3 regions of the Serratia sp. TSA_130.1 genome follow, and region 2 is predicted to be linked to each of the others. Evidence: predicted binding sites of a transcription regulator. Region 2 holds the regulator's gene; each other region holds the start of a gene.
The links. Region 2 encodes CRP, which controls carbon source genes, mostly activating them, when cyclic AMP is high. Its sites were predicted from a motif close to ATGTGANNNNNNTCACAT; they were not measured.
Positions count from the first base shown of each region.

Region 1: deoC (deoxyribose-phosphate aldolase) is a predicted target of CRP. The motif match lies at 2,419-2,436, and genes of this name have one in related genera.
Region 3: aaeR (HTH-type transcriptional activator AaeR) is a predicted target of CRP. The motif match lies at 5,096-5,113, and genes of this name have one in related genera.

Region 1 is NZ_JBQZFS010000003.1:282,899-292,653, reverse strand. Features, by position in the region: gene deoA (thymidine phosphorylase) at 25-1,350, opposite strand; gene deoC (deoxyribose-phosphate aldolase) at 1,417-2,196, opposite strand; gene ACUTQY_RS14495 (NupC/NupG family nucleoside CNT transporter) at 2,567-3,844, opposite strand; gene ACUTQY_RS14490 (TatD family hydrolase) at 4,029-4,811, opposite strand; gene ACUTQY_RS14485 (patatin-like phospholipase family protein) at 4,808-5,926, opposite strand; gene ACUTQY_RS14480 (CsbD family protein) at 5,937-6,122, opposite strand; gene ACUTQY_RS14475 (DUF1328 domain-containing protein) at 6,191-6,352, opposite strand; gene osmY (molecular chaperone OsmY) at 6,514-7,128, opposite strand; gene prfC (peptide chain release factor 3) at 7,645-9,234, opposite strand; gene rimI (ribosomal protein S18-alanine N-acetyltransferase) at 9,386-9,755, opposite strand, start outside.
Region 2 is NZ_JBQZFS010000008.1:41,792-51,546, forward strand. Features, by position in the region: gene tauA (taurine ABC transporter substrate-binding protein) at 1-758, opposite strand, end outside; gene ACUTQY_RS21960 (PhzF family phenazine biosynthesis protein) at 873-1,655, opposite strand; gene ACUTQY_RS21965 (LysE family translocator) at 1,667-2,269, opposite strand; gene ACUTQY_RS21970 (hydrolase) at 2,389-3,369, shown strand; gene ACUTQY_RS21975 (YheU family protein) at 3,366-3,599, shown strand; gene ACUTQY_RS21980 (phosphoribulokinase) at 3,751-4,620, shown strand; gene ACUTQY_RS21985 (OsmC family protein) at 4,659-5,066, opposite strand; gene crp (cAMP-activated global transcriptional regulator CRP) at 5,449-6,081, shown strand; gene ACUTQY_RS21995 (YccS/YhfK family putative transporter) at 6,132-8,210, shown strand; gene argD (bifunctional acetylornithine/succinyldiaminopimelate transaminase) at 8,251-9,468, opposite strand; gene ACUTQY_RS22005 (aminodeoxychorismate synthase component II) at 9,600-9,755, opposite strand, start outside.
Region 3 is NZ_JBQZFS010000005.1:34,461-44,215, forward strand. Features, by position in the region: gene ACUTQY_RS17585 (PglL family O-oligosaccharyltransferase) at 37-1,716, opposite strand; gene uriH (uridine-preferring nucleoside hydrolase UriH) at 2,411-3,352, opposite strand; gene ACUTQY_RS17595 (zinc ribbon domain-containing protein) at 3,560-3,835, shown strand; gene ACUTQY_RS17600 (hypothetical protein) at 3,832-4,176, shown strand; gene aaeR (HTH-type transcriptional activator AaeR) at 4,167-5,078, opposite strand; gene aaeX (p-hydroxybenzoic acid efflux pump operon protein AaeX) at 5,393-5,596, shown strand; gene aaeA (p-hydroxybenzoic acid efflux pump subunit AaeA) at 5,604-6,539, shown strand; gene aaeB (p-hydroxybenzoic acid efflux pump subunit AaeB) at 6,539-8,506, shown strand; gene ACUTQY_RS17625 (ribonuclease) at 8,786-9,253, shown strand; gene ACUTQY_RS17630 (barstar family protein) at 9,259-9,558, shown strand; gene yjgA (ribosome biogenesis factor YjgA) at 9,589-9,755, opposite strand, start outside.

The DNA of each region.
Region 1 (9,755 bases), on a different contig from region 2:
CTACGGCTTGAAAGACGAGGGTCATCACGCTTGAGTGATGCGCTTATACACCACTGGCGTCGCCTCCGGCGCCTTGTCGCTCAGCGTCATTGCGCTGCGCACCGCATCGGCCGCCTGCTGCCAGCTCTCTTCATCGTTGGCATGGATCATCGCCAGCGGCTGCTGGGAATCCGCCGTATCGCCCAGGCGCGCCATCTCGGTCAGGCCGACGCTGTAATCGATGGCGTCGCTCGCCCGACGGCGGCCGCCGCCCAACGACACCACCGCCATGCCCAGCGCACGGGTATCCATGGCGCTGATGATGCCCGGCTTTTCAGCATACACCGGCTTGCTCAGCGTTGCCGCCGGCAGATAGCTATCGTAGCGTTCGACGAAGTCTATCGGACCCTGCTGCGCCGCCACCATGCGGCCAAACACCTCCGCCGCCTTGCCGTTGTCCAGCACCGCCTGCAGTTTGGCGCGCGCGTCGGCCTCGTCTTGCGCCAGGCCGCCGGACAGCAGCATTTCCACGCACAGCGCCAGCGTCACTTCCAGCAGGCGCGGGTTGCGGTATTCGCCGGTCAGGAAGCGCACCGCTTCGCGCACTTCCACCGCGTTGCCGGCGCTGGAGGCCAGCACCTGGTTCATGTCGGTCAGCAGCGCGGTGGTCTTGCAGCCCGCGCCGTTGGCCACGCCGACGATCGCCTGCGCCAAATCTTGCGACAGGGCATAGGTCGGCATAAAGGCGCCGGAGCCGACCTTCACGTCCATCACCAGCGCATCCAGCCCTTCCGCCAGCTTCTTGGCCAGAATGGAGGCGGTGATCAGCGGGATCGAATCCACGGTGGCGGTAATGTCGCGGGTGGCGTAGAAACGTTTGTCCGCCGGCGCCAGCGAGCTGGTCTGGCCGATGATCGCCACGCCGACGTCCTGAATGATTTTGCGGAAGGCGTTATCGTCCGGGAAAATATTGAAGCCCGGAATGGCTTCCAGTTTGTCCAGCGTGCCGCCGGTATGCCCCAGGCCGCGGCCGGAGATCATCGGCACATAGCCGCCGCAGGCCGCCACCATCGGACCGAGCATCAGCGAAGTCACGTCGCCCACGCCGCCGGTCGAGTGCTTGTCGACGATCGGGCCGTTCAGCGCCAAACTCTTCCAGTCCAGCACGGTGCCGGAATCGCGCATCGCCATGGTGAGCGCCACGCGCTCCGGCATGCTCATGTCATGGAAATAAATGGTCATCGCCAGCGCGGCGATCTGCCCTTCCGACACCACATTGTCGCGAATGCCGTTGATGAAAAAGCGGATTTCCGCTTCGCTTAACGGCTGGCCGTCGCGTTTTTTACGAATAATTTCTTGAGCCAGGAACAAGGCATCCCCCTGTGTCGCCGAGAGTCGGTGCAGACGGGCGCGCCTGGCGCCCGCCAACGAAATCGATCAGTAGCCGCCGCCGGCGGTCTGGGTTTGGTGGCCCAGCGCGGCCAGCAAGCTGGCCAGCAGGCTGGAAGCGCCAAAGCGGAAATGCCGCGCGTCGGCCCACCCTTCGCCCAGAATACGATCGGCAAGTTGCAGATAATGCAGCGCGTCTTCCGCGGTGCGCACGCCGCCGGCCGGCTTGAAGCCCACCGTCTTCGCCACGCCCATATCGCGGATCACTGACATCATCAGCTCGGCGCTCTCCAGGGTGGCGTTGACCGGCACCTTGCCGGTGGAGGTCTTGATAAAGTCGGCGCCGGCCTTGATGGCGATCTCGGACGCCTTGCGGATCAGATCGGCCTGCTTCAGCTCACCGGTTTCGATGATCACTTTCAGCAGCACGTTGGCCGCCTGGCAAGCCTGTTTGCACTGTTTCACCAGCTCGAAACCGACCTGTTCGTTGCCGGCGATCAGCGCGCGGTAAGGGAACACCACGTCCACTTCATCCGCCCCATAGGCGATGGCCGCGCGGGTTTCCGCCAGCGCGATGTCGATATCGTCGTTGCCATGCGGGAAGTTGGTCACGGTGGCGATACGGATGTCCGGCGTGCCTTGCTCGCGCAGCGCCTTACGCGCCACCGGGATAAAACGCGGGTAGATGCAGATGGCCGCCGTGTGGCCGGCCGGGCTGTTGGCCTGACGACAGAGGGCGATCACTTTCTCGTCGGTGTCATCATCGTTCAGCGTGGTTAAATCCATCAAGTTCAGCGCACGTTGCGCTGCTGCGGTTAATTCGGTCATAAAACTCTCCAACTGAGTACCTGGGTGTTGGCGAGCGGACTTGGTTCCATGAAGATAGCGCAGGGGAACGGCGTTCCCGCGGCGGCAACTGAGATCCTTCTCACCGCACATGGCCACCCGCCTTGCGGCCGGCCAGTAATAGCTATTTGAACACGAATGCCGGGGGCGATTCGCGTTCATCGTCACACTATATGAAATAGCACTGTAACAGACCGGAATTATATGTGAAGAACATCACAAAATAACGCGATATCGTTCACAAATTCGCTAAAGAAGCGGCTGAAGATCGCGGATGCGGCAAGCACCCGCGTTGCTTAGAGTATAGGCGGAGTCCCGCGATCGGTCGCGCCGACGCGGGCTCAGCGAGGGCTTACAGCGCCAGGAAGAAGCCGGCGATGGTGGCACTCATCAGGTTGGACAGCGTGCCCGCCGCCACGGCCTTCAGACCGAAACGCGCGATGTCATGGCGACGGTTGGGTGCCATGCTGCCCAAACCGCCCAGCAGGATCGCCACCGAGGAGAGGTTGGCAAAACCGCACAGCGCAAAGGAGATGATCGCCTTGGTGTGCGTTGACAGCACCTGCAGGCCTTCCGCCGCCACCACATCGTCCGGACGCAGATAGGCGCCGAAGTTCATATAGGCGACAAACTCATTGACGATGATCTTCTGGCCGATAAACGAACCGGCGGTCATCGCTTCACTCCACGGCACGCCAATCAGGAAGGCGATCGGCGAGAACACCCAGCCGAGGATCAGCTCGAGCGACAGCTGCGGGTAATCGAACCAGCCGCCGATGCCGCCGAGAATGCCGTTGAGCAAGGCGATCAGCGCGATAAACGCCAGCAGCATCGCGCCGACGTTCAGCGCCAGCTGCATGCCGGAAGCCGCGCCGGAAGCCGCCGCGTCGATCACGTTGGCAGGACGATCCTCTTCGGCGATCAGTTTCATCGCATCGTCTTTATCGTGGGTCTGCTCGGTTTCCGGCACCATCAGCTTGGCGAACAGCAGCCCGCCCGGCGCGGCCATGAAGGACGCGGCGATCAGGTATTCCAGCGGCACGCCCATCTGCGCGTATCCCGCCAGCACCGAACCGGCCACCGAAGCCAGGCCGCCGCACATCACGGCGAACAGTTCTGACTGGCTCATGGTGGCGATATACGGACGCACCACCAGCGGCGCTTCGGTCTGGCCGACGAAAATGTTGGCGGTCGCCGACAGCGATTCGGTGCGCGAGGTGCCCAGCAGCTTGTGCAGGCCGCCGCCCAGCACGCGGATCACCAACTGCATGATGCCGAGGTAGTACAGCACCGCAATCAGCGAGGAGAAGAACACGATCACCGGCAGGACGCGCAGCGCGAACACGAAGCCGCCGCCGCCGAACACCTCGAACATCTTGTCGGACACCAGCCCGCCGAAGATGAACGAAATGCCCTGATTGCCGTAAGCGATAACGTTTGCCACGCCGTTAGACATACTGCCGAGGATGCTGCGGCCCAGCGGCACGTACAGCACCAGCGCGCCGATACCGACCTGAATGATGAACGCCCACACCACGGTGCGCAGTTTGATGGCCCGACGGTTGCTGGAGAGCAGCACCGCAATGGCGATCAGCACCGCCATCCCGACCAGACTCATGATGAGTTGCATGCAAAGTTTCCCTGTTGCAAAAAATAAAATACATCCCTGCTCATGAAGAGAGGTCTGCTATTGGAGAGTTTCGGGGGGGATTATACTGAGCGAGGTCACCCTCGCACCGATTTATGTCACAAATGTATACAACGAGACGCAAATGAAAATCTTATAACGTGACGCAAGTCACGTTATGCAGACCTCAATTCGGCATGGCGAACAGCGCTTGGGTATTGCGTTGCAGGTGGGCGGCTATCACGTCGGCCGGTTCCGGCCGCAGTTCACACAGCGCGTGAAACACCTCGGCGGCGCGCTCGGGGCGGTTCGGCTGCCCCTGATAGCCGGCCAGCGGCATGTCCGGCGCATCGGTCTCCAGCAGCAGCGCCTCAAGCGGCAGCTGCGCCATCACGGCGCGCGTTTTCTGCGCCCGCTCATAGGTGATGGTGCCGCCCACGCCGATGTAATAGCCGAGGCGGATAAACGCCTGCGCCTGCGACAGGCTGCCGGCAAAGCCGTGCACCACGCCGCGGCGCGGCAGCTGCATGCGCCGCAGCGCGGCGGCCAGTTGGTCGTGGGTGCGGCGCGAATGCAGGATCACCGGCAGGTCATGCTGTTTCGCCAGCTTCAGTTGGGCCAGCAGCACGCTGTGCTGCCGCTCGAACTGTGGGTTATCCATATACAGATCGAGCCCGATCTCCCCCACCGCCACCAGCTTGTGCGGCCGTTCGGCCAGCAGCGCCGCCAACTGTTCCAACTGCGGCTCATGATGCTGCGCGATATACAGCGGGTGCAGCCCCAGTGCGGCGAACAGCGGCGCATGCTCCTGCGCCAGCCGCAACACCCGCGCGAAGCGATCGGCGGTGACCGTCGGGACGATGATGCGCTTTACGTCGGCGCTTGCCGCCCGCGCCAAGCTCTCGGCCTCATGCCCGGTAAAGGGCGGGAAATCGAAATGGCAGTGGGTGTCGGTAAAGGCGTAACTCACAGCGCGCCCCCTTCACCCGGCGGCAGATCGCCCGGCAGGATGATTTTCGGCGCCGCTACCGCCGCCTCCGGCTGCGCCGCCCGCTCGGTGGGCATGGCGATGTCGGTCACGATCGGCGAAGGCATTCTGACGTTCTCCGGCTGGATCAGGCGGCGCGACAACGCTTTTCGCACCTTCATGCCGTCGGGCTCCTGCTGCGCCATCCACTGGCCGACGGTGGCCAGGAAGTAGCGGCCGCAGCGGCGCCCCAGGTGATAATCCTGATTGAGCGCCCCCAATCGGCTGCCCAGCGCATTGCTGGCCAGCGGCTTCGGCGGGAAGATCTCGAAGATGCGCAGCTTGCCCGGCGGCTTTTCGATAAAGCGCTGGATGCGGTGATAGCTTTGCTCGTGATGCTGCAGGATGCGCACCATCTGCTGCAGGCTGCTGTCGCTCAGCCAATGCTCCATGCGCTTCATCCACTGCGGGGTGTAGTACATTTGCGAAGGCACGGTGCGGATCACCACGATGGTGTCGGCGCCGCGGCGATAGGCCTCTTCCACCGGGATCGCATCGCTGATGCCGCCGTCCTGATAGCTGACGCCGTCCAACTCCACGCCCTGACGGTAGAAGCCGGGAATGGCGCTGGACGCCTTGATGGCCGGCAGCCAGCGTTCGCGCTGCGCCGGCAGATAGGTCGGTTCGAAATCGTCGCTGCGGCAGGCGCACAGCAGGAATTCGCGCCCGTCGGTAAAGTGCTGTTCCGCCACGTCCATCGCCAGTGGCATCTGCGCCGCCGCCGTATCAACCAGCCAATCGAGATCGATCAGATGCCCGCCGCGCACGAAGCGCAGCGGATTGAAGAACTGTGCCGAAGTGGTGTAACGGGTGATCACCCGGCGCGCGTAGCCCATCTGCCCGCAGATATAGGCAGACAGATTCTGAGCGCCGGCCGATGTGCCGATCAGCAGATCGAAAGGGTTAAAGCCCGCGCGCTGAAACTCGTCCAGCACGCCGGCGGTGAAAATGCCGCGCTGGCCGCCGCCTTCGCAGACCAACGCCATTTTTCCTGGTCGAAAAGGTTTAGACGCCAGCGGTTCTATATTGCCGAGCGTGATGGGTATTCTGTATCCCAACTTGGCATCCTCAGTGAGACGTTTTCTCCGAGGATACCGCGTCTCGCTCTCTTCCGTAATCCTCTTGCAGCACGCCGACGAGGAAATCATTGCTGCCGGCCAACCAGGCACCATCGCTGCCGGACCATTCGGCCCAAGCCTGCCATACCTGACCTTTCAGCTGTTTCCAGCGCCCGACGATGATGTCGCTGTTCATGGCCGGCCCTCCCCGACGTGAGAAAAGGAATTAAGCTTTGTTACAGTTTGCAGGAAAATGCCGGCCGGCTAAGGGCGCCGACGGCCGGTGAACAGACTGACCAGGAACAGGATGATGCCGACAACGAACACGACTTTGGCGGCCCAGGCGGCGGTGCCCGCCAGCGAACCGAACCCCAGTGCCGCAGCGATAAGCGCGATGACTAAAAAGATAATGCCCCAACGAAACATAAGCTTCTCCTTACCATTGTGAAAAAATTCGCTGCCGTCTACCGCCCCGACAACGGGACATCGACGGCAAATCAGTTTCTTTTTTTGGTGGTACACGTCGGGCCGCCTTGACGGCCCGACAGATGCGGCTTGTTGTTACTTGTTACGGGCGCCTGGCGGGATTACTGCTTGACCACCAGGTCGTTTTTCACGCTTTTCACGCCGTCGATAGCCTTGGCGATGCTTTCGGCACGCTCAGACTGCGCCTGCGTTTTCACTTCACCGGAAAGCTGCACCACGCCATCGGTGGTTTCCACTTTCACATTGCGCGACGGCACGATGTCATCGGCCAGCAGCTTGGCTTTCAGCTCGCTGGTGGTGGCGGTGTCGCCGGCATACGATTTGATCGACTGGTTGGCTTCATCTTTCACGTGCAGCTTGTCGCTGACGGTTTTGACGCCTTCCACCTTGCCGGCAACCGCAACCGCATGCTCCGCCTGCGCCTGGCTGCCGACAAACCCGCTCAGGATCACGGTGCCTTTTTCGGTTTTCACCGAAATGTCAGTGCTTTTGATGCTCTTATCGTCCACCAATGCACTTTTAACTTTAGCCGTTATCGCGCTGTCATCCATGTAACCGTCAACTTTTTTCATGGAGCTATCGATTTTGGCACCGGCACTGTCCGCGGCGTTAGACGCCTTGTTGAGCAGACTGTCTTCGGCCAGCGCAGTGCCGCTCACCAAAGCAGAACCCAAAACAACAGCCATCAGCGAGTGTGCAAATTTGGTCTTTTTCATCGATCTCTTCCTTTTGTTGGGGGCCCCAGCGCCAGAGCGCCGGAACCCTTCAGCCGCCTTCACGCGGCCTCTCGGTAAATACTTCATCATCGCTATACGATTAAGCGTTCACGACAGGAATATTGCAACCGCCGTGCCAACTCCATAAACACCTTAAAAATCAAACAAAAAAAGCGTTGAGTCGGATTTTTAATCAAAAAACTGTCGCCTATTGACGACAGACCAAGTGACACGAAACGGCAAAACAGTCATCTCATTGATATTTAAGGAAACAGACTGTCTCCTATCGGCAACACATCAGAATAACTCACCAAACAATCAGCGTATTACAGTGATTTACTCTCAAGCAATGTGCGGACATCTCGTTAAAGATAGACCATGCGGCGGAAAACGCAGGCCAATCGCGTCTCGCCTGGGCGACATCGATTCGCAGGATAAAATATGAGGAAGATTTATTAATTAGCGGAGTGAGAATACGGGGAACTGGCAGGGCGCACCAGGCGCCCTGCCGATGTATCAGTGTTCGCGGGTCTTGCGGAAGGTCACGTCAGGATAGCGTTCCTGCGTCAGGTTGAGGTTCACCATGGTCGGCGCGATGTAGGACAGGTTGTCCCCACCGTCCAGCGCCAGGTTGATCTCGTTCTTGCGCTTGAACTCTTCGAACTTCTTCACGTCGTCGCATTCGACCCAGCGCGCCGTCGACACGTTGACCGACTCATACAGCGCTTCCACGTTGTACTCGCTCTTCAAACGCGCCACCACCACGTCGAACTGCAGCACGCCGACCGCGCCGACGATCAAATCGTTGTTGGCGATCGGGCGGAACACCTGCACCGCGCCCTCTTCGGACAGCTGCACCAGCCCCTTCAGCAACTGTTTCTGCTTCAGCGGATCGCGCAGGCGAATGCGGCGGAACAGTTCCGGCGCGAAGTTCGGGATGCCGGTGAACTTCATGTCTTCACCTTGGGTGAAGGTATCGCCGATCTGAATGGTGCCATGGTTGTGCAGACCGATGATGTCGCCCGGATAGGCTTCTTCCACGTGCGAACGGTCGCCGGCCATAAAGGTCAGCGCGTCGGAGATCACCACGTCTTTGCCGGTGCGCACCTGACGCAGCTTCATGCCCTTCTCGTAACGGCCGGACACCACGCGCATAAAGGCCACGCGGTCGCGGTGCTTCGGATCCATGTTGGCCTGGATCTTGAACACAAAGCCGGTGAATTTCTCTTCCGCCGCCGTCACTTCACGGGTGTCGGTTTTGCGCGGCATCGGCGCCGGCGCCCAGGCCACCAGACCGTCCAGCATATGATCCACGCCGAAGTTACCGAGTGCGGTACCGAAGAACACCGGGGTCAGCTCGCCGCTCAGGAACGCCGCCTGATCGAACTCGTGGGAAGCGCCCTGCACCAGCTCCAGCTCATCGCGCAGCTGCGCCGCCAGATCTTCGCCTACGGCGACATCCAGCTCCGGGTTGTTCAGGCCCTTGACGATGCGCACTTCCTGAATGGTGTGGCCTTTACCGGTCTGGTACAGGTAGGTTTCATCCTTGTACAGGTGATAAACGCCTTTAAACAGCTTGCCGCAGCCGATCGGCCAGGTGATAGGCGAACAGGCGATTTTCAGTTCGCGCTCGACTTCGTCCATCACTTCCATCGGATCGCGGATGTCGCGGTCCAGCTTGTTCATGAAGGTCAGGATCGGCGTGTCGCGCAGACGGGTGACTTCCATCAGCTTGCGGGTGCGATCCTCAACGCCCTTGGCGGCGTCGATCACCATCAGACAGCAGTCCACGGCGGTCAGGGTGCGATACGTATCTTCGGAGAAGTCCTCGTGCCCCGGGGTATCCAGCAGGTTGACCAGGCTGTCGCGATACGGGAACTGCATCACCGAGGTGGTGATCGAGATCCCACGCTGCTTTTCCATTTCCATCCAGTCGGATTTGGCGTGCTGGCTGGAGCCGCGGCCTTTTACCGTACCGGCGGTCTGGATCGCCTGTCCGAATAGCAGCACTTTTTCGGTAATGGTGGTTTTACCGGCATCGGGGTGCGAGATGATGGCGAAAGTTCTTCTTTTGGAGACTTCGCGGGCAAATTCACTAGGAGACATGGTTTTCAGGTTCTACGGTTAGTCCGCCCTGCGACATCATCAGAACGCGCCGATCGCGGCGCCGGGCAAAGCGGTGAATAAAAGATAACAGCCGGGCATTTTCGCCGATTTGCCAACCGGTGACAATCAATGCTTTTTCCGGCCGGGCTGATTACCCCAGCGGCAACGCCATCACGATCGCGTCTTCGCGGCCGTGGGCGCTCGGGTAATAATTGCGGCGCACGGTGACTTCGTTGAAACCGAGATCTTCATACAGCGCGATCGCCGCCTGGTTGGAGGCACGGGCTTCCAGCCACAGCGTAACCACGCCGCGGCTCTCCAGCTGTTCAATCAACGCGTTGAGCAGCAGGCGGCCAAAGCCCCGGCGCTGGTGCTGCGGATGAATGGCGATGTTGAACAGCGTGGCTTCGTCCAGCACGATCTGCGTGATGGCGAACCCCGCCATCTCCCCATCGGCGCTCAGCTTCAGGTTAAGGTAGCGATCGCCCTGATTGCTGGCAAAGGTGGTTTCCGTCCAGGGG
Region 2 (9,755 bases):
CTGAGATGGCTCGGATCTTTCAGCCACTGTTCCGGCGCTGCCAGGTAGGCCTTCTGCGCCTGCAGGGCGCTGGCGGCAAAGGCGGTCACCACGTCGGGATGTTTCTCGGCGAAGTCTTTGCGCACCACCCACACGTCCAGGGTTGGCGAACCCCATTCGCCCACCTGCGCGGAGTCGGTCAACACCTTGCCCTGTTTGGCCAGTTCGTTGACCACCGGCGCCCAGACGTAGGCGCCGTCGATGTCGCCGCGCTGCCAGGCGGCGGCGATGGCCGGCGGCTGCAGATTGAGGATCTTCACCTGTTCAGGCTTGATGCCCCAATGTTTGAGCGAGGCCAGCAGGCTGTAATGAGTCGTAGAAATAAACGGCACCGCGATGCGCTTGCCGATCAGATCCTGCGGGCTTTTGATGTCATTCTTCACCACCAGCGCTTCGGAACTGCCGAGCTGCGAGGCGATGAGGAACACTTCGATGGGGAGTTTTTGGCTGGCGGCCACCGCCAGCGGGCTGGAGCCGATATTGCCGATCTGCACGTCGCCGGAGGCCAGCGCGCGCAACACGCTGGAGCCGCTGTCGAACTTACGCCAGTCGACGGTCGCACCGGACTGTTTGGCGAAGCTGTTTTCCGCCTGCGCCACCTTGGCCGGCTCCGCCGACGTCTGGTACGCCACGGTGACGTCCACCGCATAGGCGCTGGCAGCGCTGAGCGACAGCGCCAGCAGCGCCGCGTTGCGTAAAGAAAAGAGTTTGCCCGCCATGTTCCGCTCCGTTGATAAAAATCTGTTCAGTTGCTGACAGTTTTATCTGAGCGATGACGGGCGATAAAAGAATAAAAAAGTCTTCTTTATTACCTTAGGTAATATTAAAGCGAATCACAGCACGATCGTCCCGCGTAGGAACACGTGAGCGTAGCCGCCGAGCAACGTGCGGTCCCCGTGCAGTTCGCAGAACAGCTCGCCGCCGCGCGCCGAAATCTGCCGGGCGTGCAGCCGATGGCGGCCGAGACGCGCCGTCCAGTAGGGCATCAACGTGCAATGCGCGGAGCCGGTCACCGGATCCTCGCCGCCGTCGAGCGTGAAATAGCGCGAAACGAAGTCCACGGTGTCACCCGGCGCGGTGACGATCACCGCGCGGCCGGCCAATGCGATCAGCGCCGAGATGTCCGGGCGCAGCGCGCGCACCTGCGCCTCATTTTCCACCACCGCCAGCAGCGCTTTCGCCTGCCACACTTCCTGCGGCTGCACGCCCAGCAGCGCCGCGAGGCCCGCCGGTTCGGCGACTTTCTGCGGCGGCCTGGCGGGGAAATCAAGCACCAGCCGCTCCCCGTCCCGCTCATCGCGCTTGACGAACAGCTCGCCGCTGGCCGATCTGAAGCGAATATCCTTCAGCGCCGGGTTAACCGCGCTGAACATCACATGCGCCGCCGCCAGCGTGCCGTGGCCGCAAAGATCGACCTCACGCTCCGGGGTAAACCAGCGAATGGCGGTCATGTCGCCGTCATCCCAGACAAAGCTGGTTTCCGGCAGGCCGATCTCGTTGGCGATCGCCTGCAGCCGCTCCGTCGGCAGCGGCTGCGTCAGCAGGCAGACCCCGGCCGGGTTGCCGCGCAGCCCCTCACCGGTAAAGGCGACCACGTGATAATAGTTTTCCGCCATCGTTCCGCTCCTTAATGCCAAATCAGTAATACACAGGCTGCAGTCAGCAGCCCCATGGAAACGTTGAAGATAATCCAGGCCTTTTTGCTGCGCAGCAGGCGGCCGATCACCGTGCCGAACGCCAGCCAGATAACGCCAGCGACGATGTTGACCGCCAAAATGCCCAGCGCGATCGCCGCAATGGAACCGTTGTACTTATCGCCCGCCAGACTGAAGCTCGCCACCGCGCCCAGCGCCATCAGCCAGGCTTTCGGGTTGAGGAACTGCAACAGCCAGCCCTGATACAGCCGCACCGGCTGCGGCGGCGCCACGTCGGTTTCCAGCTTTTCATAGGCGGCGGTGGCGACTTTCCACGCCAGCCACAGCAGGTACAAACTGCCGAGGATTTTCAGGATCAGGTGCAGCGACGGGTAAACCAGGATCAGGCTGCCGACGCCGAAGGCCACCAGCAGCAAAATGCTTTGCATGCCGAGCATGATGCCGATCATCAGCCACAGCGAACGCATAAAGCCGAAATGAGCGCCGGAGGTGGTCAGCAGCAGGTTATTGGGGCCAGGCGTGATGGCGGCGACCCACAGGAAGCCCAGCATCGAAAGGAATAAACTCGGTTCCATGGCACGGGTGCTCCTCACCCAAGGCGCTTTTTTGCAGTATCATTGTCAGTTATTGGTATTGAAGCTAACAGTGCGCCTGGGATCTCACAATAGTCGCCAACAACATTTTTACTCCGCCTATGCATGACGTCTTTCGCCCCCTGACCGGGGCCAGTAACCCGCACCTGCAAACGCTGTTGCCGCGGCTGGTGCGCCGCCGCGTGTTATTGAAACCGCATTGGCAACGGCTGGAATTGCCCGACGGCGATTTCGTCGATCTCGCCTGGAGCGAGGATCCGGCGCAGGCGCGCGACAAACCGCGCGCGGTGCTGTTCCACGGTCTGGAGGGCAGCTTCTACAGCCCCTACGCGCATGGCCTGCTCAACGCCTGGCGCGAACGTGGCTGGCTCGGGGTGGTGATGCACTTTCGCGGCTGCAGCGGCGTGCCCAACCGCAAACAGCGCATCTACCACTCCGGCGAAACCGAAGACGCGCGCTTCTTCCTGCGCTGGCTGCGCGACAGCTACGGCGAGGTGCCAACCGCGGCGGTAGGCGTTTCACTCGGCGGCAACATGCTGGCCTGTTATCTGGCGCAGCAAGGCGCCGACAGCCTGCTGCAGGCGGCGGTGGTGGTCTCGGCGCCGCTGATGCTGGAGCCCTGCGCCTACCGCATGGAGCAAGGCTTCTCCCGCGTCTATCAGCGCTACCTGTTGGGGCAGCTGAAACAAAACGCCACCCGCAAACTGTTGCACTACCCGGACACCCTGCCGCTCAAGCTGTCGCAGCTGAACGGGTTGCGGCGCATCCGCGAATTCGACGACGCCATCACCTCGCGCATTCACGGCTTCAGCGACGCCACCGATTATTATCGCCGCTGCAGCGCCCTGCCGCTGTTGCCGGCGATCCAAACGCCGCTGCTGATCATCCATGCGAAGGACGATCCCTTCATGACCCATGAGGTGATCCCCGACGTCGCCGGCCTGCCGCGCAATATCGAATATCAGCTGACCGAGTTCGGCGGCCACGTCGGCTTTGTCGGCGGCACGCTGAAAAAACCGCACATGTGGCTGGAGCATCGCATTCCGGCCTGGCTTTCCCCTTATCTGGACATCCCGACGTGATCATTCCCTGGCAAGAACTGGCAACCGACACCCTGAACAGCCTGATCGAATCCTTTGTGCTGCGTGAAGGCACCGATTACGGCGAGCACGAACGATCGCTGGAGCAGAAGGTGGAGGACGTGCGCCGCCAGCTGAAAAACGGCGAGGTGGTGCTGGTGTGGTCGGAACTGCATGAGAGCGTCAACATCATGCCGCGCGGTCAGTTCCGCGCCGGGCAGGAAGAAATTTAGTGGCGCCCGGTTCTATGACTGACGGAAAAAATCAGGTAACAATGGGACATTGCAAACCAGCGCGCGCCATTTTTTCCTGACATAGAGAGCGTCAACAAGAGCCACAATAATCCCCTGACGCCGGCGCATTCAACACGGAGTGACAACCACCATGTCTGCCAAACATCCCGTTATCGCGGTGACCGGTTCCAGCGGCGCCGGCACCACCACCACCAGCGTGGCGTTCCGCAAAATCTTCCAACAGCTCAACATTCGCGCCGCCGAGCTGGAGGGCGACAGCTTCCACCGCTACACCCGGCCGGAAATGGACGCGGCGATCCGCAAGGCGCGCGATCTGGGTAGACACATCAGCTATTTCGGCCCCGAGGCCAACGACTTCGGCCTGCTGCAGCAGAGCTTTATCGAGTACGGCAAAAACGGCACCGGCCGTTCGCGCAAGTACCTGCACACCTACGACGAAGCGGTGCCCTACAATCAGGTGCCGGGCACCTTCACCCCGTGGGAGCCGCTGCCGGCGCCGACCGACGTGCTGTTCTACGAGGGGCTGCACGGCGGTGTGGTCACCGAGCACCATGACGTGGCCAACCACGTCGATCTGCTGGTCGGCGTGGTGCCGATCGTCAACCTGGAGTGGATACAGAAGCTGATCCGCGATACCGGCGAACGCGGCCACTCCCGCGAGGCGGTGATGGATTCGGTGGTGCGTTCGATGGAAGACTACATCAACTACATCACGCCGCAGTTCTCGCGCACCCACATCAACTTCCAGCGCGTACCGACGGTGGATACTTCCAACCCGTTCGCCGCCAAAGCCATTCCCTCACTGGATGAAAGCTTCGTGGTGATCCACTTCCGCGGGCTGGATCAGATTGACTTCCCCTATTTGCTGGCGATGCTGCAGGGCTCGTTTATCTCGCACATCAATACGTTAGTGGTGCCGGGCGGCAAGATGGGGCTGGCGATGGAGCTGATCATGGCGCCGCTGGTACAGCGGCTGCTGGAAGGCAAGAAGATCGAATAAACGCGTTGAGCGCGGCGGCGGGCCGCGCTCCGTCTCGATTACGCCGGCTGGCGGATCTCGAAGCTGTGGGTCACCGTGGCGGCCTTGTTGAGCATCAGCGCCACCGAGCAGTACTTCTCCGCCGACAGGTTCACCGCTCGCTCTACGATTTTGTCGGTCAGATCCTGGCCGGTGACGATGAAGTGCAGGTTGATATGGGTGAACAACCGCGGGGCTTCTGCACGGCGCTCGGAGGTCAGCTTCACCTCGCAGTCGCGCACGTCGTTGCGCCCTTTTTGCAGGATGGACACCACGTCGATCGCGCTGCAGCCACCCACCGACATCAGCACCATCTCCATCGGGCTGGGCGCTTTATCGCCGGCGTTGCCGTCCATCAGCACCTGGTGGCCGGAGGCCGATTCACCCAAAAACGTTAACCCTTCCACCCACTTAACTCTTGCCTGCATTCTGGTCACTCCGGTTGATTTCTTAAAATCAGAGTACGCTTTCGCATAGAAACAGGCAACGTAACCTGATGCTAATCATGCTGAAGCGAGACAACACGAGACACCCGCCTTACTCTGTGCTACAAACAGAGCCGCAATAAATCTTTCCGGGACACTGAATTTCAGGGAAACGCCCAGAGAAAGGCTCCTTTACCGGTATGTTAACAGAATGTAGCTTGCAGCGCTTACGGCAAGTTAATATGCTAGAGCGACAGCGTATTTTTATGACACGCCTCAAAACTTGCCGGTAGCCCTCGCTCATAACTGCGGCTACAGGCGGGTTTTACAGGGAACTCTGACCCCTGTGACACAAGGCAGCGATAACAACAGAGGATAACAGCGAATGGTTCTCGGCAAACCGCAAACAGACCCTACTCTCGAATGGTTCCTGTCTCATTGCCATATCCACAAATATCCATCGAAGAGTACGCTGATTCACCAAGGTGAAAAGGCCGAAACGCTTTACTACATCGTGAAAGGCTCCGTCGCGGTGCTGATCAAGGATGAAGAAGGTAAAGAGATGATCCTGTCCTACCTCAACCAGGGGGATTTCATCGGCGAGCTCGGATTGTTCGAAGAAGGTCAGGAGCGCAGCGCCTGGGTTCGCGCCAAAACCGCCTGTGAAGTGGCCGAAATTTCCTACAAGAAATTCCGCCAGTTGATCCAGGTTAACCCGGACATCCTGATGCGTCTGTCCGCCCAAATGGCGAGCCGCCTGCAGGTCACTTCCGAAAAAGTGGGCAACCTCGCCTTCCTGGACGTCACCGGCCGCATCGCGCAAACCCTGCTGAATCTGGCGAAGCAACCCGACGCCATGACTCACCCGGACGGCATGCAGATCAAGATCACCCGCCAGGAAATCGGCCAGATCGTCGGCTGCTCGCGTGAAACCGTTGGCCGTATTCTGAAAATGCTGGAAGACCAAAACCTGATTTCCGCCCACGGCAAGACCATTGTCGTCTACGGCACCCGTTAATCCCTGAAGAAACGGCGCAATCTGCGCCGTTTTTTTGTCTGCTCTCTGCCATGTGGCGCCGCCTGATTTACCACCCGGAAGTCAACTACGCACTGCGACAAACGCTGGTGTTGTGCCTGCCGGTGCTGTTTGGCCTGCTGATTGGCCAGCTGCAGCTCGGCCTGATGTTCTCTCTGGTGCCCGCCTGCTGCAATATCGCCGGTCTGGACACGCCGCATAGGCGCTTCTTTAAACGGCTGATCGTCGGCGGTGCGCTGTTTGCCCTCAGCAGCCTGCTGCTGCAACAAGCCCTGCTGTGGCACGTGCCGCTGCCGGCGCTGATGCTGGGCCTGGCGCTGCTGCTCGGCGTCACCGGCGAAATCAGCCCGCTGCACGCCCGGCTGTTGCCGGCGGCGCTGGTGGCCGCCATCTTCTCCCTCAGCATGGCCGGCACCGTGCCTCTCTGGCAGGCGCCGCTGCTGTACGCGATCGGCACCGCCTGGTACGGCTTATTCACCTGGTTCTGGTTCCGGCTGTGGAAAGAGCAGCCGATGCGCGAGACGCTGAGCCAGCTCTATCTGGAACTGGCGGACTACTTCGAAGCCAAATACTCGCTGCTGACTCAGCACACCGATCCGCAGACCGCTCTGCCGCCGCTGCTGGTGCGCCAGCAAAAGGTGATGGATCTGATCAGCCTGCTGTACCAACAGCTTAATTTCCTGCCGCACGCCAACAACCTCGATCAAAAGCGTCTGCAACGCGCCTTTCAGGTGGCGATGGATCTGCAGGAGCACATCACCGTCAGCCTGCACTTGCCGGAGGAAGTACAAAAACTGATGGAGCAGAGCCAGGCCGAAGCGATCATTCGCCGCAACGCTCAGGTGATCGCCGGGCGGCTGCGCGTGGTGGCGCACGATATTCTCTACCATCAACATTCGAAGCGCTTTTCCATGACGCACGAACTGGCGGCGCTGGAAAAAATGGCGGCGCAGCATCCCGACAACCCGGTCGGCCAGTTTTGTTACTACCATTTCAGCCGCATTGCCCGCCTGCTGCGCACCCAGCATCCGCTGTACCGCCGCGATTTGATGCCCAGCCAGCATCGCCTGCCGTTTTGGCCGGCGTTGGCCAGCTACCTGTCGTTCAAATCCACGGCGCTGCGCAACGCCGCGCGGCTGGGGGTGACGCTGGCGGTCGGCAGCAGCCTGGGGGCGGTATTCAATCTGCCGAAGCCGTACTGGATACTGCTCACCATCATGCTGGTGAGCCAAAACGGCTATAACGCCACCCGGGTGCGTATTCAGCACCGTGCGCTCGGCACGATCGCCGGTTTGTTGCTGGCGGCCGGGCTGTTGCAGCTGCAATTACCGGAAGCAGAAACACTGAGCATCATGCTGATGATCACGCTGTTGGCCTACCTGGTTTCGCGCAAGAACTACGGGCTGTCGGTGATTGGCTTTACGGTCACGGCGGTTTACACCCTGCAGCTGCTGGCGCTGAACGGCTCGCATTTTTTGGTGCCGCGTCTGATCGATACGCTGATCGGCTGCGTGCTGGCGTTCGGCGGCACCATTTGGCTGTGGCCGCAGTGGCAAAGCGGGCTGCTGCGCAAGAATGCCCATCAGGCGCTGGAAAACGATCAAGCCGCGCTGCGGCTGATGCTGAAGCAACCGGAGCCGGACGCCACCGCGTTGGCCTATGCCCGCATGCAGGTCAACCAGGCGCACAATGCGCTGTTCACTTCGCTCAATCAGGCGATGCAGGAACCGGGGTTCGCCTCGAACTATCTGGCGGACATGCGGCTGTGGGTCACTCACAGCCAGTTCATCGTCGAACACCTGAACGCCATGACCATCCTGGCGCGCGAGCACTACATGCTGACGCCGAAGCTGGCGGAAGCGTATCTGCAAACCTGTGAAATCGCGCTGCAAAGCTGCCAGCAGCGGTTGGAATACGACGGCCCGAGCAGTGACAACAGCGGCATCATGCAGCCGCCGGATCTGCATCCGGAGATGCCCGTCACCGAGATGGAACGTCATTTGCGGCGTATTCTGTCGCACCTGAGCGTCATGCACACCATTTCGTCGCTGGCCTGGCGCCAGCGCCCGCACCACGGCATCTGGCTCAAGCGTAAACTGCGCGATCAATAAGGGCGCGGCATGCCGCGCCCCGTTATTCGCCGCAGGTGCTTCAGGCGTTGATCACATCCTGCACCGCCAGCTCGAACAGCGCCATGCCGGCCTCGATGTCCTGCAGCTCCACCACCAGCGACGGCGCAAAGCGGATCACGTTCGGCCCGGCGTTGAGGATCATCAGCCCACGCGCGGCGGCGGCGGTGAGGAAATCGCGCGCTCTGCCGTGATAATGCGGCGTCAGCTCGGCGCCGATCAGCAACCCCATGCCGCGAATGGCGGTGAAAATACCGTATTTATCGCCGATATTCTGCAAAGACTGTACATACAGCGCATGGCGCTGCTCGATGCCGCTCAGCACCTCCGGCGTATTGATCACATCCAGCGCCGCCTCCGCCACCGCGCAGGCCAGCGGGTTGCCGCCATAGGTGGTGCCGTGAGTGCCCACCTGCATCACCGACGCAATCTCTTCGGTAGTCAGCATGGCGCTCACCGGGAAACCGCCGCCCAGCGCCTTGGCGGTGGTGAGAATGTCCGGCGTCACGCCATAATGCATATAGGCGAACAGCTTGCCGCTGCGCCCCATACCGCTTTGCACTTCATCGAACACCAGCAGCGCCTGATGTTGGTCGCACAGTTTGCGCACGCCTTTAAGGAAGTCGGCGTCGACCGGCGTAATGCCGCCCTCGCCCTGAATCGGCTCCATCACCACCGCGCAGGTGTGGTCGTCCATCACCGCTTTCACCGCCGCCAGATCGTTGAACGGCACGTGCACGATGTCGGCCGGCTTCGGCCCGAACCCGTCGGAATATTTGGCCTGCCCGCCCACCGACACGGTGAACAGCGTGCGGCCGTGAAACGCGTTATAGAAGGCGATGATTTTGGTTTTATAGGGGCTGTGGCGGGTGATAGCGTAATGACGCGCCAGTTTGAACGCCGCCTCGTTGGCCTCTGCGCCGGAGTTGGCGAAGAACACCCGATCGGCGAAGGTGGCGTCGATCAATTTGCTCGCCAGGCGCAGCGCCGGTTCATTGGTGAAGACGTTGCTGGTATGCCACAAGGTTTCGCCCTGGCGTTTGAGCGCCTCGACCAGCGCCGGATGGCAGTGCCCCAGCGCCGTCACCGCTATGCCGCCGGAAAAATCGATGTACTCTTTTCCCTGCTGATCCCAGACCCGGCTGCCTTGGCCGCGCACCGGCACAAACTGGGCGGGTGCATAAACAGGCAGGATCACCTGGTCAAAGGTGCTGCGGCTCACTGCGGATTTGTCAGTCATTTTCGGCTCCACCCTGAAGGTTTTTCAGCGCTATCGCGATGTTATAATGAAAATATAATCACGAAATATGCATAAAAAAACACTAAAGCGCAAATGCAAAACGCCTGACGGGCGAAAAAAATGCGAAGGGATTAACGCCTGAGAAAATTGTCCAACAGCTGATGGCCCTGCTCGCTGAGCACGCTTTCCGGGTGGAACTGCACCCCTTCCAGCGCCAGCGTGCGGTGGCGGATACCCATGATCTCGTCGCGCACGCCGTCGCGTTCGCTCCAGGCGGTCACTTCAAA
Region 3 (9,755 bases), on a different contig from region 2:
TGAGAGCGGCGAAGCATCGCTCTCACCTCGTTGTCCCTACCTGAACCGCGCATCCCGCGCAAACAGAAAAGCGGCTTCCCGCTGGCGAGCATCGGCTTGTGCCTGATCCCCCTGATAGCGCAAGATCATGATCAGCGTGGCGTAGACGTTGGCGTCGATGCGGTGCTGCAGATAGGCATTGGCCCACTGCCGATAGCCGGTCAACAGGGCATCATCGCGCGTTTGGTTATAGACCAGCAGCGCGTGAGATTGCTCGTCGAAGGTTTTGCGCTCCCGGTAGATCCAGGCGGCCGGCGGCGGCATCTGCTCGATGCTGTCGATGTTGGCCAGCATAGTGCGCTCCGACTGAGTGAGCGCCATGCGCCCTTGCCAGGCGAAGGCCGCCATCACCAGCACGCCGAGCGCCGCAAGCGCCACCGGCAGGCTCAGGGCTTTGGCGAACGGCAGCGGGCGGGGCTCGCCGGTTTGGCCGTCCAGCAGCGCCAGCAGCAGCAGAAACGCCAGCCAGTGCGGCGCAGACAGATAGAAAGGGTATTCCAGCTGAGTGTGTATCAGCATCGGCAGCAGCACCAGGAACAGGCCGACGCGCGCACCGTTCTGCTGTTCTCGATCCCGTTGCCAGGCGCTTTTCAGCAGCCGTACGCCGGCGGCAAGGACGATAGCGATACCCGCCAGCGCCGTCAGGCCGCCCTCGACCCACCACAGCAGGATTTCATTGTGCGGATGCCCGGCGACTTCCAGCACTTCTCTCCAGGGCATTGTCTGCAGGCGGAAGTGCGCGAAGCTGTATTCAAAGCCGCCGTAGCCCCAGCCCAGCAGCGGCTTGGCCAGGATCATGGCGCCGACGTCGTGCAGCATGGTCAGGCGCGCGCTGTTGGAAAGCTCCCGTCCGATCAGGCCAGCGCGGCCATCCAGACCAAAACCGGTGAACAGCACCGTCAGACCGATCGCGGCGCCCAGCAGCAGCGCGCCGCCGGCCCAGCGGCTTGCGGCCGGGCGTTGGCGGGCAAAGCGCCACAGCAGCAGCGCCGCCGCCAATGCGGCCCCCAACCAGGCGGCGCGCGACTGGATCAGCACCAGCAGGGCGGAGAAAGCGGCCAGCAGCGCGAGCAGCGGGATTTGCCGCCGTGTCGGCGCAGAGAAGGGAGCCAGCAGCAGCCAGAGCGCCAAAGCCAGCCCGGTGGCGATAAAGCTGCCCAGCACGTTCGGCTGCTGAAAGACGCCGTAGACCCGGCCGCCGTTAGGGGATACCCAGGCCAGCGCGGGGGCGAACAGCTGTAAAGCCGCCAACAACGCCTGAATGCCGACGGCAAACAACAGGCCGAACAGCAGCAGCTCGCGCTGCCGTGCGGTGACGCGCAGCTGCAGGCAGGCGACATAGAACAACCAACCGCCGAGCAAACCGGCGCAGCGCCACAGGGCGTCTTCGCGCCATTCGGGGCGGGTATACAGCAACGGCAGCGCCAGCACGGCGATGCCGAGCAGCAACAGGCGCGCGGTGGGCGTGAGCGAAAGGTGGATGCGACCCAGGCAAACGGTAAACGTCACGATCAGCGTAGTGAGCGCCATGACGCCCCAGGCCAGAATGTTTTGCGGCAGCGCCAGACCGTCGCCGCCCATGTTGGGATGATAGACCGGCAGGACCGCCGCCATCCAGATCAGCAGCAGGGGCAGCACGGCGATGGTCGCTGCGTTAGCGGGAGATTTATCGGCCATGGTTAACCTGCCAAGGCCTGATAGCGTTTATTAAATGCATGCTTTGATTATTCCCTATCCTTTATCCTGGTGTTGAAATGCGTGTAATGTTGAAATCGAAAATGTCTCACGGGAAATTTAAACCGTCTTTATGGTAAAGCGATAAATAATATTTGCCCTGAGAATGCGCGAGGCTGTTTGCCCAAAGAAAGGTTAAGCCGTATTTTTCACTCGCAAAAGGCATTTTTGTTGTTTGCAAAAACAGACGCGCTATTTTCTCAAATCTATTGTGATTCAGTCAATTTTTAATCTTAATGTTGTTTTTATTAATTAAAATCAATGGGTTGTTTGTGGTTCTTGCGTGTGTGGATATCGTGGGGTATCCCGGCAACGGCCTAGATTGGCAGGCAGTGTGAAGAATAAAAGAGGTATCTGCTTGTTTAATTGATGCCGTCAATGGCGGCGTGACGGTGGAGATTTACTTCATCGTTTTCCATTGCTGATTTTTAAATTCAATGTGATTTTCATGGTTTTAATTTTATTAAGATTCTTCCTGTCTTTATCTGTTTTTTTAAATTTTCATGAAATAATTTATTATTAGGATTGTTCTGCTGCATTGGAAATAAAAGCGGTTATGACTTGAGCCTCCCCGTTGCCGCGGCAGAATACAGACTAACGCGCCTGCCCAAGCGCGTTAATCTCGTCTCTTGTGCGCTTACTCCACGTCGCCGATCCGCTCCAGCGCATCCACCACCAGATCCCAGAATTTATCCTGATCCAGTTTGACCGCGACCTGGGTGTGGCAGTCCGGCGGCGGCGGCGCGCGGAAGTCCGCGACCGTCATGCCCAACGTCAGGGTGCCGGTCAGCTCGATATCCACCGGCACTTTGCGCACCGACATAACGCTCGGATCGATCACATAGGCCACTGCGCAAGGATCGTGCACCGGCGGGGCGCTGAAGCCCTGCGCCTGTTGGTACATACGGCCAAAGAATGCCAGCAGTTCGCCGACGAAGGTGGCCGGCCGGGTGCCGAGGGTGGCGATGCGTTCGCAGACTGCCGGCGTGGCCAGCGCCTGGTGGGTGAGATCCAGCCCGACCATGGTCAGCGGCCATTTTTCATTGAACACGATGTGCGCCGCCTCGGGATCGATTTTGATATTGAACTCCGCCACCGCGCTCCAGTTGCCCACATGATAGCCGCCGCCCATCAGCACCACTTCCTTGACCCGCTCGGCAATGCGCGGCTCTTTACGCACCGCCATGGCGATATTGGTCAGGCCGCCGGTCGGCACCAGCGTCACGCTGCCGGGCGGGTGGGCCATCACGGTATCGATGATCAGATCCACCGCGTGGCGCGAGTCCAGCTGCAGGTGAGGCTCCGGCAGCACCGGGCCATCGAGGCCGGAGTCGCCGTGAATGTCGGGTGCCACTTCGATATTGCGCACCAGCGGGCGCGGGCAGCCGGCGGCGAAGGGCACGCCGGTGATATTGGCGATGCGCGCCACCGCGAGGGCGTTGCGCGTCACTTTGTCCAGCGTTTGGTTACCCACCACGGTGGTGACCGCCAGCAGGTCGATCTGCGGATTGCCCCAGGCCAGCAGCAGGGCGATGGCGTCGTCATGCCCCGGGTCACAGTCCAGTATGATTTTTTTCATGGTTATTCCTGATGCAGGGAGAGGTGCCCGCAGCATAACGCAGCGCAGCGGCGTGGGATAATGCCGATGATGCTTTTGTTAACGGCATCAAAGCCTTGCCATTATTACGATGTAATGAAACGTAAATCCTCATCGCCGGGCTTTACCCTGGAGTTTACTCCAGGGTTTACAGTGAGCTTCAGCGTGAATGCACAGAGGAGAGGCGGGATGAGCTTACTGAAAAGGTTGTTGGGGCAAGGCGGTATTAACGGCGGTCATCGGCGCGCGGGCCACGGCGGTGGCCACCATGGCAACCGCTATAGCCAGCATGGCGAACAGGGGCCGCAGTGCCCGGAATGCCGGGCCGTGAATAAGCCGGGCGCGCGTTATTGTCACCGCTGCGGCCAGCCGTTTGCTGCGGTGAGCGCCACCTGCGGACAGTGCGCCGCGCCGTTGCCGCCGGGCAGCCGCTTTTGTCCGCAGTGCGGCGGCGGTGTGCCGTGAATCGGGGCGGCTGGACGGTCGCGCTGCTGCTCGGCACCATGGCGCTGTGGACGTTGCTGGCCTGGGGCGTATCCGGCCTGCTGACCTGGCTGCCGACGTTGGCGGAGGCGGCCGGAAACGCAACGTTGCCGGTGAACGGTGCGCTGAGCCTGGTGCCGCAGACGGTGTTGGACACTTGGCTGCCGTGGCTGAAACAGCTGGGCAGCGGGCTGGCGAGCTATTTTCCTCTGCTGCTGGCCTGGGCGGGCTACGCCGTCTGGCTGCTGTGGGGCATCGGCATGTTGGCGCTGATGCTGCTGGCCGCGCTGGCGCGCCGCTATTTAAGCGCTGCTCAGCGATAACCCTGATAGACCGCCGCTACGCGTTCGAAATAGTCGGTTAAATAGTTGATGCACACCTGTACCTTCAGCGGCAGTTTGTCCTTCTCGGTATAGAGCGCGTAGATCGGCCGCGGATCCGAATGGTAGCTTTTGAACAGGATCTCGATCTCGCCGCGTTTGATCTCTTCGATCACCCACATCAGCGGGGCGTAGGCGATGCCGGCGCCGTTTTTCAGCCAACGGATCATGGTGGAGGAGTCGTTGGTGACGAAGCGCCCCTGCGGGGAAATGCGCGTGGTGATGCCTTCCGGCGACATCAGTTCGAATTCGCTGTCGGGCCGCACGCTGTACTCCAGCCAGGAAAAGTTGACCATGTCGCTCGGCTTCTGCGGCGTGCCGTGCTGGCTCAGGTAGCTTTTGGCGGCGCACACCACCATCGGCATCTGCCCCAGGCGGCGCGAGAACAGACTCGAGTCTTGCAGCGCGCCGGTGCGGATCACCAGATCCAGACCGTCGGTGATCAGATCCGGCGCCGGTATACCGGTCACCAGGTTGACCGTCAGACCCGGGTACTCTTTCATCATCTCGGCGGTCATGTTCGCCAGCACGTTTTGCGCCATGGTGGACGAGCTGCCGATGCGCAGCGTGCCGGCGGGCGTATTGTTAAACGCGTACAGCTGCTCATGCACTTCGCTGACTTCCTGCAGCATGCGTCGGCAGCCCTGATAGTAAATCTTGCCGGCCTCGGTTAGGCCGATGCTGCGCGTGCTGCGGTTCAACAGCTTGACCTGCAGCTCATTTTCCAGTTTCGAGACGGTTTGGCTGATCGATGAAACGCTCATGTCGAGTTGGCGCGCGGCCGCGGTAAACGACCCGAACTCAACCACTTTGGCGAATACCGACATGCGTTTTAATCTTTCCATTATTCACTCTGGCTTAAAAGTGATTTAGATCACAGATTGTTGATGCCTTGATAGTAAGCAGGCTAATATAACGTGGTCGGGTGAATAGACCTCACCAACGTGCGAGAGCGAGCGGCGACGTCATCCTGCCGCTCCTCCGGCACCCTCGCAATCCCTGTCGTGGATGTCTGCCCCAAAGTTTAACCTTTTTTCGGGTTCGTGACCTGGACAAGCTGCCTGGTCAAGATTTGTGGCGCGCGCACGCTAAAATGTAAAGAGAATGTGAATGGCGAGACCTGTCTTTCCCCGGCGCAGTGAACAATAAGGAAAAAGTGATGAGTTTGCTTCCGGTTATGGTCATCTTCGGACTGTCGTTTCCGCCGGTGTTTTTCGAGCTGCTGGTGTCGCTGGCGCTGTTTTTTCTCTTGCGCCGCCTGCTGCAGCCGACGGGGATTTACGATTTTGTCTGGCATCCGGCGCTGTTTAATACCGCGCTGTATTGCTGCTTGTTTTATCTGATTTCGTGTCTTTTTGTTTGAGGTCGCTGTGAAAAATTTTTCGATAAAAATAACCCGAATCGCGATCACTTTGATTCTTGTGCTGCTGGGCATTGCCGCGGTATTCAAGGCCTGGGTGTTCTACACCGAGTCGCCGTGGACGCGTGACGCCAAGTTTACCGCCGACGTGGTGGCGATCGCGCCGGACGTCAGCGGCCTGCTGACCGACGTGCCGGTGGTGGACAACCAACTGGTCAAGAAAGGCCAGGTGCTGTTCGTGGTCGATCGGCCGCGTTATGAGCAGGCCTTGGCGGAAGCCGGCGCCGACGTCGCCTACTATCAGACGCTGGCGGCGGAAAAACGGCGTGAGGCCGGCCGCCGCGTGAAGTTGGGCGTACAGGCGATGTCGCAGGAAGAGATTGACCAGTCGAACAACTCGCTGCAGACCGTGCAGCACCAGCTGGCGAAGGCCATTGCGGCTCGCGAGCTGGCGCAGTTGGATCTGGAGCGCACCACGGTGCGCGCCCCGGCCGATGGCTGGATCACCAACCTCAACGTACACGCCGGTGAATACATCACCCGCGGGTCGGTCGCGGTGGCGCTGGTGAAGAAAGATTCCTTCTACATCCTGGCGTACCTGGAAGAGACCAAGCTGAACGGCCTGAATAAGGGCGATCGCGCGGAGATTACCCCGCTCGGCAGCAACCGCATCATGCACGGCACCGTCGATAGCGTGGCGGCGGCGGTGAACAACAGCAGCAGCACGGTGAACAACAAAGGGTTGGCCTCGATCGACAGCAACCTGGAGTGGGTGCGCCTGGCGCAGCGCGTGCCGGTGAAGATCCTGCTGGACGCCAAGGACCAACAGCATCCGTACCCGGCCGGCACCACCGCCACCGTGGTGATCGTCGGCAAGAACGATCGCAATGCCGACAGCGGCTCGCCTTTTGTGCGCCTGATGCACCGGCTGCGTGAGTTCGGCTAATGAGCAGCCCAACCTTTATCCGGCTGAGATTTGCCTTCAAACTCAGCTTCGCGATTGTGTTTGCGCTGTTCGTCGGCTTCCATCTTAATCTGGAAACCCCGCGCTGGTCGGCGATGACCGCCGCCATCGTCGCCGCCGGCCCGGCCTTTGCCGCCGGCGGTGAACCCTTCTCCGGCGCCATTCGCCATCGCGGCTGGCTGCGCATCATCGGCACCTTTATCGGCTGCTTCGTCGGCCTGCTCATCATCATCACCACCGCCCGCGCGCCGGTAGTGATGCTGATGCTGTGCTGCATGTGGGCCGGTTTCTGCACCTGGCTCTCTTCGCTTATCAAGGTGGAGAACTCCTACGCCTGGGGGCTGGCCGGCTATACCGCGCTGATCATCATCGTGACGGTCGCCACCAGCGAGGCCCACCTGCTGGAAGCGCCGCAGTTCGCCATCGAGCGTTGCAGCGAGATCGTGCTGGGGATCGTCAGCGCCGTGTTGGCCGATCTGCTGTTTTCGCCGCGTTCGATCAAGCAGGACATCGATCGGGCGGTGGATAAGCTGCTGGTGGATCAATACCGCCTGATGCAGATGTGCATCAGCCATGCCGATAAAGAGGACATCGACCGCGCCTGGAGCAATCTGGTGAAGAGCACCACGGCGCTGGACGGCATGCGCAACAACCTGATGATGGAATCCTCGCGCTGGCAGAAGGTCAACCGACGGGTGAAAGCGCTGCATACCCTGTCGCTGACGCTGATCACCCAGGCCTGTGAAACCTATCTGATCTTGTTGAATCACCCGCAGGCGCTGAAAGAAAGTTTGCGGGAACAGCTGATGGTTCCGGCGGAGACCCCGCAGGAGATCCACAAGCGCATGAAGCTGTTGCGTCAGGTGCTGACCACGCATCGCTCCGAGGAAACGCTGCCGACCATCACCGGCTGGGTCGGCGCGGCGACGCGCTACCTGCTGCTGTCGAAAGGCGTGCACACCAACTGCAGCATCAGCGCGGTGGAAGAGGGCGTCTTGAGCAACGAAACCGTGGTCAAGCCGACCTCGGCGGAAGGGCATCACGCGATGATCAACGGTCTGCGCACCTTTGTGGCGACGGCCTTCGGCTGCCTGCTGTGGCTGTGGACCGGCTGGACGTCCGGCAGCGGTTTTATGGTGATCATTGCGGTGATCACCTCGCTGGCGATGCGCACCCCGGCGCCGCGCATGGTGGCGATGGATTTCGTGCTGGGCATGCTGGCGGCAATCCCGGTCGGTTCTCTGTTCTTCATGGTGATCCTGCCGGCGACCCAGCAGAGCATTTTGCTGCTGTGTCTCAGCCTCGGCCTGCTGGCGTTTTTCATCGGCATCGAGGTGCAGAAGCGGCGGCTCGGTTCGCTGGGGCTGTTGGCGGGGACCATCAACATTCTGGTGCTGAGCAACCCGATGGAGTTCAACGTGACCCAGTTTCTTGACGGGGCGCTGGGCCAGTTCCTCGGCAGCTGCGTCGGGCTGATGGTGCTGCTGCTGATCCGCGATAATTCGCGCGAACGCACCGGCCGCACGTTGCTCAACCAGTTCGTCAGCAGCGCGGTGTCGGCGCTGACCACCAAGGCGGCGCGCCGTCGGCAAAACCACCTGCCCGCGCTGTATCAGCAGCTTAATCAGCTGCTGATGATGTTCCCGAACGACATCGCCAAGTATCGTCTGGCGCTGAACCTGATCATCGCCCACCAGCGCATGCAGCGAGCGGAAATTCCGGCCAGCGAAGAGCTGTCGGCCTTCCACCGCCAGATCCGCAGCACCGCCGATCGGGTGGTCTCCGCCAAGAACGACGTCAAGCGCGCCTACTACTACGATCGCTTGCTGGGCGAAATGAACGAGTACCAACAGAAGCTGGTCGACAATCAGGCGCCGCTCAGCGTCACCGGGCCGGTGAAACGCCTGGCCGACATGCTGCACCGCTATCGCCACGCCTTGATCGATTGATGCGTTCCCTCCTGTTGCGCCGCGCTGTGCGGCGCCTTCCCTGACTATACTGTAAGCAGTCGTTGTTCGGCGGGCCGTCTCAGAGCAGGCGGCTCGTTTTCAGAGAGACTCCGAGTGCCAGAACGGCTGGAAAGTGGCATCATTGACATGAATGGATGAAACCCTCACCGCCGCGAAAACGCAACGTGTCGGTCATCTTAGTTTCATCCAGGTCGACTATATACCTAACTAGCCTGGGGGAGCTGCGGCGCCTCCGGCGGCATAATTTCAGGGAATGTCATGAACAAGCGGATTCTGTTGGCGATTGTCATCGCCGTGGTCATCGCCGTCTTCAGCGCGTTGCGCGGCAACGAGCACCGTGCGATCGGCGGCAATGCGACGGTGGTGCAAGCGCCGGCGGGGCAGCAACAGAGCATCGATCGGCTCACGCAGCAGCAAACGGTGGTGAGTTACCTGCAGCAGCATCAGCGGCTGCCGGATTATTACATCACCAAGAAGCAGGCGCGCGAGCAGGGCTGGGACCCGCGTTCAGGCAACCTCTGTTCGGTATTGCCGGGCAAGGCGATTGGCGGCGATCGATTTTCTAACCGTGAAGGGCAACTGCCGAGCGCCGGCGGCCGGGTCTGGCGTGAAGCGGACATCAATTACCAGTGTGGCCGGCGCGGCGCCGATCGCCTGCTGTATTCGAGCGACGGTCTGATCTTCGTCTCGCGTGACCATTACAAAAACTTCATTCGTGTGGAGTGAGTTTGATGGCAAAAGTAGAGTTTGATTTTGAGCAGATCCAGGATGTGCCGGCCTTCTACCGCGATTTCGCGCATAAGTTTGCTCTGGACGAGGGGTTTGGCGCCAACCTCGACGCGCTGTGGGACGTGGTGACCGGCGATATCGGTCTGCCGGTGGAAATCGAGTTCACCCACCTCAATGCCCGCAGTAAACGTCGTTTTGGCGCGATCATTCTGCTGTTTGAAGAAGCGGAAGAAGAGCTGGAAGGCAGCCTGCGTTTCAATATCCGCGAAAGCAGCGGTGAACCGGCGCATCACCGGGGATGAAACGGGTTCATCCCGGGATGGCGGCGGCGTTTAGTCAGCCGCTTCGGCCAGCTCGCGCAGGTATTGGAAGATCTGGCGGTAAGCCTTAGGCGGCTTGTTGGCGGCCTTCTCTTTCTGCGCATTGCGCACCAGTGAACGCAGCTGTTGACGATCGGCGGCCGGATACAGATCCAGAATCGACGGAATGACGTCATCGC